DNA from 2 places in the Paraburkholderia sp. GAS33 genome. Region 1 is predicted to be linked to the other one. Evidence: riboswitches for the same ligand, from Rfam matches in the RefSeq annotation. Region 1 holds a riboswitch; the other holds the start of a gene.
The links. Region 1 has a riboswitch for cobalamin ahead of P3T24_RS29135 (TonB-dependent receptor domain-containing protein). Riboswitches for the same ligand answer to the same signal wherever they lie in the genome.

Region 1 (4,011 bases):
GACGAAAGAACCAAATGCAGTCGCCGGCACGTCCCAGAGTTCCAGCTGAATCGGTGCGCCGCTTTCGGAACGCAGCAGCCCTGGTTTCGGCGGAGTCGTGTTTGCGAGCGAGAAGAGACGATAGTTGCTCGCGGTCGTCGTGCTCTCCACGAAGCTTGCGCCGCGACTCGTCAGTTCATGGTTGAGCGGCATGCCGCGCAAATGGGCACCGACGACGGCGACGCGAATGGTGTCGCTCGCCGCGCTGCGTTTTGCCTCAGGCGCTGGTTGCGCGGCACCCGACTGCGCAGCCAGCGGCATTCCAGTCGCTCCACGCGGCAGCCCGGTGGCCCGATGCCATTGCGCCGCAAAGTCAGCCAGCGCGCGTTCCCGCCACGCCTCGCCAATGAAGGTAATCCCAAACGGCAGTCCGTCTTCGCGGAAGTTTGCCGGCGTGGCCACTGCGCTCCAGTCGAGCAGATTGACAAAGTTGGTGTACTTGCCGAGATTGCTGTTCAGACGCACCGGATCCGCCAGCAGTTCGGCGATCGTGTAGTGGGCCGGGGCAGTCGGCACGACGAGGGCGTCGAACTGCGCCAGCATCGAATCGGCGCGGCGTTTGAGATCGGCGAGACGGTAGATCGATTCGAAGGTATCGGTGGCGGAGAATTCCTTGGCCTTGAAGATGATGTCGCGCACAACCGGGTGAATGTCGGCTTCGTTCGAGCCAGCAAAGTCGCGAATCGCCGCATAGCGTTCCGCTACCCATGCGCCGTCATACAGCAGCGCAGTGACGTCGTCGAAGAGCGAAAAGTCGAGCGGCACGCAGATCGCGCCGCGCGCTTCAAGGTGCGCCACGGCGGCCTTGAAGGCTTGCGCGGACAGTTCATCGCCGAAGAATTCCGGCTGTGACGGGACCGCAAAACGCGGCGCGGCGGGAACGCGCCACTGAAGCGCGGAGGCGGGCGCTTCGCGGGACAGACCGTCGGCCAGATCGAGCGAGGCGGCCAGGTCGTACACGAGCGCGGCGTCGTCGAAAGTGGTCGCGAAGACCGACACGCAGTCGAGCGTGCGGCATGCCGGCACCACGCCTGTATTGCTGAACGCTCCACGAGTAGGTTTGATTCCGACGATATTGTTGAGGCCCGCAGGGACGCGTCCCGAGCCGGCCGTATCCGTGCCCAGCGAGAAAGGGACGATGCCGCGCGCAACCACCGAGGCTGACCCCGAACTCGAGCCACCCGAGATGTACTCGGAGTCGAAGCTGTTGGTCGGGATGCCGTAAGGGGAGCGCACGCCCACGAGGCCGGTCGCGAACTGATCGAGATTGGTTTTACCAATGACGATTGCGCCGGCATCGGTCAGCCGCTGCACGACCGTCGCGCTGCGCTCTGGCGTATAGGCGAAGGCGGGGCAGGCGGCTGTGGTCTCGAAGCCGGCGGCGTCGATATTGTCTTTCGCGGCGAATGGCACGCCATAGAGCGGCAGCTTCGTCAGATCGCCACCGACCGCGGTTAGCCTGGCCTCGAGGCCCGCGAGCTGCGCGTCGAGCACTGCTTGCGTCACGGTCGATATCCATGCGGGGTCATCTTCGGGCGTCAGTCCGCGGACCAGTTCGCCAAGCAACTGGGCGGGCGTCGCACCGTCCCGATACGCTTTCTGCCAATCCGAAATTGTCCATCCGCGCATCTCGTATTCCCTCTTGTGTACAAGTTCAGGGGAATTGTACTCAAGACTCATGCCAACCGCGCGGGGAGGCTGTCACGCCTTTTCAGGGCAGGGCGATACAGGCATGGACGCCACGCCTGAGCCGTTCTCCGATGCACCCGTCTGGCGCGAAACGCCCGATCGTTGGGCGTCAGAACCGCGCTGGTGCGATGTTGCAATGACGCGTCGATTGGCGGGAATTATTCCGGTCCCCGCTAGATTCGCAAGTAGAATGCGCGCAAACGACTCGTGGAAGCTGGTGCAAATCCAGCGCGGTCGCGCCACTGTGACCGGTTTCAGTCCGAACCGGAAGTCAGACCTCGGCGTCGTTGTCTACTATTCAACTGTGGGGCGCGCTATCCCCAGGATTCCAATAATGAAGCTTCGTCATCTCATCATCAGCTCCGCGCTGACGGTTACCGCTTGCCAGATCGCTCACGCCGACGACTCGTCGTCAACCCAGGATCAGGCCGTCGCGCAAACCACGCTACCGAATATCCTCGTCACCGGCGACACGCAGCATCTACCGCAATCGTTCGATCAGCGATACGCCACGACCCAGGTTCTGACTCGCGCAGATCTCGACCGTCTTTCGCCCATTGACCCAAGCATCACGCAGGCGCTCGCTACACTGCCCGGTGTGACCATTGCGCAGAACGGCGGCCCAGGTTCGCTTGCGTCCGTCAGCATCCGTGGCTCGGCGGGAAATCAGGTGGCCGTGTTTATCGACGGTATCCGGGTCGGTTCCGCGACCAGCGGTCAGGCCGAGTGGGCTGATCTGCCGACCTCCGCATTCGACCGCGTGGAGGTGATCTCCGGTCCGGCAGCCGCTTCGTTCGGCGCCGATGCGATGGGTGGCGTGATCCAGCTCTTCACGAACCACGCTTCCAATCAGCCCAATCAGACCACGGTCTCGGTGGGCGGCGGGTCGAACAAGACCTTCGATACGCAGGTCCGCACATCGGGCTCGGTCCCGTCCACCGGCGCGCTCTCGGCGTTGAGCGGGCTGACCTACTCGCTCGGCTTGCATGACTACAACACGGCGGGGATCGATGCGACGCAGCCGGTTGTCTTCGGTCACGAAGATGGCCGTAACCCGTACCATGCACAGGACGTGGATGGACGCCTGGGTTACGCGCACAACAACTGGTCGCTCTCCACCTTCTTCCTGTATCACCGCTCGGATCTCTCCTACGATAACGCGGGCGGCGACGACCGGCAGGCCGATTATCAGCTGACGACGGGAGCCGCGTTCCATCTGGATATCACGCCGTTCACGCAGCTCGATCAGTCGGTCGGCTACGCCACGGACCGCGAGTTCCTGTATACGAATACGCCGGGCATCCCATCCGACGAAATCGACTCGACGCGCCTGAGCACGTCGACCTCGCTGACGCATCAGGAGCGTGGGCCCGCGCTGTTCAACCTGCCGCTGTCCGGCGAGACCAAGCTTGCCTACGACTTCTCGCGCGAGCAGGCCTTCCTGCCGTACGACATTCCGTCGGGTGTGCCGACGCGCGACGATTCAGCGGTTTCGCTGCATCAGTCGGCGACGCTCGGCCCGTTGACCGTGTTCCTGGCAGGCCGTCACGAGATCATCGAGGGGCAGTCGGTCAATACCGGCAACGTTGCCTTGTCTTATGCGATCACGCCGGTTTATACGGCGCGCGTTTCGTATGGCAATGCGTTCCGTCTGCCGACCTTCGACGACCTGTACTATCCGGGCTACGGGAACCCAAACCTTCTGCCGGAGCGCAGCGATACGGTTGAGGCGGCGCTGGATGCCACAACGTCGTTCGGGACCTTCACGGCAGCGGTGTACGACACGCGCGTTCACAACCTGATCAATTACGACTCGGTGACCTTCCTGCCGGTGAACGTCGGACGCGCGCATATTCAGGGCATCGACCTGTCGTACAAGGGCACCATCGGCAAATCGACGCCGGTGAGCCTCTCGCTCGGTTTCCTGAATCCGCAGGACGTCACCGATCAGACCTGGCTTAACCGCCGCCCGCGTCAGACGTTCAGCCTGAACATCGATCACATGTGGGACGAGTTCCACCTGCACGCGCTGAGCACGGGCATCTCCGTGCTGTACGGTGGATCGACCTTCGACGATCAGGCCAACTCGATCTATCTGCCATCCTATACAACGGTGGGCCTGCGCGCTGCGTACAAGATTAACTCGCATCTCACCGTGTCCGCCAATCTGTCGAATCTGTTCAACCGGCAGTACGTAACCGCGTACGGCTACAACACGTTGGGCCGGACGGCGTTCGGCAAGCTGGCTTACACGTTCTAAGGCAGCGTTCCAGGCGGTGTTTC
Region 2 (4,011 bases), on a different contig from region 1:
GGTCTTCCTGAAGGTCGCCCGAGAACATCACCAGCACCTGCTTCCTGCGTTCGGCCAGTTCGACCAGCTGCTCGATACCGTAAGGCCAGTAGGCTTCGCCGCCCAGATGGTCGACGACCACCACACGCGCATGCTGGAGCACATCGTCGACGTAAAAATCGACCGATGCAGGCTGCCGCAAAAAGCTGACATTGGTGAGCCGGATCTCCGGGAAGCCGGCGCCGAGCCTCGGCACCACGCTCGCCAACAGCGCCAGCGTCGTGTCGGCCGAACTCAGCACCACGATCTCAGCCGGTCGCTGATCGATCCGGATGACGCCTTCGGTATCGTCGACAAAACCGCCCGGAACGGTGCGTAGCAGATGCATAACGGATCAGGACTGCTGGGCCTGGGCAGCCAACGCGGTGCTCAGCGCGCGCTGCAGCACAGGTTGATCGAGATCTTCGCCGATCAGCACGAACCGGTTGGCCCGTGCTTCGTCTTCGCGCCAGCGCCGGTCGAAATAGCTGTCGAAGCGCCGGCCCACGCCCTGGATCACGAGGCGCATTGGTGTGCCCGGCAGCGCTGCAAAACCCTTGACGCGGTAGATCGTGTGCTGCTCCGTCAAACCCTGCAGCGCCGCGATGATCGTTTCGCGCGATGCAGCGGGCGCTTCAACGATCACGGAATCGAATTCGTCGTGGTGATGATCGGGATCGTCGGCCGAGCCATGATGATCGTGGCGCAGATGAATCGTGGTTTCGGACGCCGCCTGCAAACCCAGCAGGCCGTGCAGATCCAGCTGCCCTCGCTGGGCGCGCACGATCTTGACCTGGGGCGGCAACTCCTCGCGAATCTCCGCTTCCACGGCAGCCTGCTGTGCCTCGTCGAGCAGGTCGGTCTTGTTCAGGATCACGAGATCGGCCGAGCCGAGCTGGTCTTCGAACAGCTCGTGCAACGGCGATTCGTGATCGAGATTGGGATCGGCTCGGCGCTGCTCATCCACGGCCTGCGGGTCGTCGGCGAACTGTCCGCTTGCTGCGGCAGGGCCGTCCACCACGGTCACCACCGCGTCGACGGTGAAGCTGTTGCGGATCGAAGGCCAATTGAACGCCTGGACCAGCGGTTTCGGCAGCGCCAGCCCCGAGGTTTCGATCAGAACGTGGTCAATTTCGCCACGGCGTTCGACCAGTTGCTCCATCACCGGGAAAAACTCTTCCTGCACGGTGCAGCACAGACAGCCGTTGGCGAGCTCATAGAGCTGGCCAGCCTGTTCGCGGCCTTCTTCGTCGCAGCCGATTCCGCAACCACGCAGAATTTCGCCGTCGATGCCGAGCTCGCCGAACTCATTGACGATGACAGCAATCCGCAAATTGTTCGCGTTTTGAAGAATATGGCGCAGCAAGGTGGTTTTGCCACTCCCAAGAAAGCCCGTGACGACAGTCACAGGGATCTTGCGCATGGGGTTCTGCATGATCACTCCGTTATTAAACAAGCAAACGAGCCAGCTCGTCGGGCACTCGCTCCAGACCAGACGCGAGCGGTAGCGTCTGGCGCAGGACGTAAACAGGACGTGGGGACGATACGGAACGTTGCGGTCGCAACAGAGGAACGCGATAAAGGCGTGGATGGCCAGCTGCATCCCCGCAGCGCCAACACCTCTTCTCTGGCCGGTATCCGGGCTGGCGAACGCACCGCTCCACCTTCCCACGCGAATCTTTCGCGCAGTGGTTGATTGCCCGCGATCCTGGTCGCGGACATGGAGCCGGCTTCGCATCGCCTAAGCGACGCTTTCGCTGAACCGTTGCGGGGGCAGCACAGGTTGGGCTCGCGCTAGTGCGGCAAGCCTCCTGTTTCCCGTTTAACTGCCGGCGCGATAACGCGTCGGCGGGCACCAGAGTGGGACGAGTTTAGGCTGGGCCGCGAGGCAGCGTCAAGAAGCGACGCTGGCGAGCGACCGCCAACGCGTGTATTGTAGCGCGCCAGATATCTGCAAACCGACACGCCATATGCCTACGGCCCGCGCGGACGGTTACGACACAACATGAAGCAATTCAGCATCGGCATTGGCTGTCGGCAGCAAGTTTCGGCCGAGGCGATCGAGGCCGTCGTGCTCGCGACGCTTGGCAAACTGGGCGTGCAAGGGGCCAAGGCGATTGAATCGATCGCCTCGATCTCGACCATCGATTCAAAGGCGCGAGAACCCGGCCTCCTGACATTCTGTGCCCGCCATGCGCTAATGTTGCATAGCTTCAGCCGTGAAGCGATCGCCGCCTGCCCGGGCGGCATGCTTCGCGCAACGGCCTCGAAAGCGGTACAGGCCCGCTTCGGCGTCGACGGCATCTGCGAACCTTGCGCGCTGCTGGGAGCGCCCGGCGGCAGCCTCGTTGCCGGCAAAACGGCTTCGCCTGGCGTCACCGTGGCAATTGCCTGCCTGGCCGAATTCTGTACGCAGGCGCCCGGGGCGCGCCGATTGAACCCAACCACCAGGACCTGACTGCATGAAAACCGATACGGAATCGCATCTGCGCATGACCCAACGCCGCCGCGAAGGACATGAAAAGAAACAGGCGCAGGCCACCATCGAAAAAGGACTGTTGATCGTCAATACGGGCACGGGCAAGGGCAAAAGCACAGCCGCTTTCGGCATGGCCGTGCGCGTGCTCGGACACGGCATGCGCCTCGGTGTCGTGCAGTTCATCAAGGGGGCACTGCATACCTCCGAGCGCGATTTCCTGGGCAGTCTGCCAAACTGCGATTTCGTCACGATGGGCGACGGCTATACCTGGAACACGCAGGACCGGGAAGCCGACATTGCGACGGCACGCAAAGGCTGGAGCGAAGCCTGCCGGATGATCGAAAGCGGCGAATATCAGATGGTGATTCTCGACGAACTCAATACCGTACTCAAGTACGAGTATCTGCCGCTCGACGAAGTGCTGGACGTCTTTAGCAAGCGTCCGGACATGCTCCATGTGGTGGTCACCGGACGGCATGCGCCTGACGGACTGATCGAGGCCGCAGACCTCGTCACCGAGATGCGCATCGTCAAACACCCATACCGCGAGCAACACGTCAAAGCGCAGCGCGGCGTCGAGTTCTAAGCCATGGCCGCCTGTCCAGCGCTGTTCATCAGCGCCCCGGCTTCGGGTCAGGGCAAGACCACCGTCACGGCAGGGTTGGCCCGCTACCACAGCCGCCTCGGACGGCGTGTGCGCGTGTTCAAGACCGGTCCGGACTTTATCGATCCAACTATCCTCGCGCACGCGAGCGGTGCGGCGGTGTTTTCGCTCGACCTCTGGATGGTCGGCGAAGCCGGCTGCCGTACACTGCTGGCCGAAGCGTCAGGCGACGCCGATCTGATGCTGGTCGAAGGGGTCATGGGGCTGTACGACGGCCGGCCCAGCAGTGCCGATCTGGCGAGCGCCTTCGGCATACCCGTATTGGCGGTGATCGCAGCGAAATCCATGGCCCAGACTTTTGGCGCATTGGCCTTCGGTCTCGCTCAATTCCAGCCGCGGGTGCCTTTTTACGGTGTGCTCGCGAACCGGGTCGGCTCGCCCTATCATGCGAAACTTCTTGAAGAGGCATTACCGGCCTCGCTGCGCTGGTGCGGCCATCTGAACAGCAACGACTCGATCGAATTGCCGGACCGGCACCTCGGCTTGCACCAGGCCGCAGAGATCGCGGATCTCGATGCACGCCTCAACCAGGTTGCCGATGCGCTCGCCACAACGCCGCTGGCCGAACTGCCGCCGGCCATCGACTTCGAGGCGCCACCGCGTAACAGCCTGCCACGCCTGCTCGACGGCAGGCTGATCGCAATTGCAAAGGACGCGGCCTTTTCCTTTATCTACCCAGCCAATCTCGCACTGCTCGAAGCACTCGGCGCCAGACTCGCGTATTTCTCGCCGCTCGCCAATGAACCGGTACCTCAGGCTGCCGACGCCCTCTATCTTCCCGGCGGTTACCCGGAACTCCATGCCCGGACCCTGACGGACCGGAAATGCAGTGCCGACTCGATTCGCGCAC

Region 2: it holds a riboswitch for cobalamin, as region 1 does, so the genes downstream of both, cobW (cobalamin biosynthesis protein CobW) here and P3T24_RS29135 (TonB-dependent receptor domain-containing protein) in region 1, are expected to answer to the same signal.

Annotation. Positions count from the first base shown of each region.
Region 1 is NZ_JBNDMP010000011.1:164,965-168,975, reverse strand. Features, by position in the region: gene atzF (allophanate hydrolase) at 1-1,668, opposite strand, end outside; adenosylcobalamin (AdoCbl) riboswitch at 1,928-2,017, shown strand; gene P3T24_RS29135 (TonB-dependent receptor domain-containing protein) at 2,063-3,988, shown strand; gene P3T24_RS29130 (DUF5074 domain-containing protein) at 4,010-4,011, opposite strand, start outside.
Region 2 is NZ_JBNDMP010000006.1:279,300-283,310, reverse strand. Features, by position in the region: gene cobN (cobaltochelatase subunit CobN) at 1-367, opposite strand, end outside; gene cobW (cobalamin biosynthesis protein CobW) at 374-1,453, opposite strand; cobalamin riboswitch at 1,631-1,893, opposite strand; gene P3T24_RS20720 (cobalamin biosynthesis protein) at 2,024-2,476, shown strand; gene cobO (cob(I)yrinic acid a,c-diamide adenosyltransferase) at 2,481-3,083, shown strand; gene P3T24_RS20710 (cobyrinate a,c-diamide synthase) at 3,087-4,011, shown strand, end outside.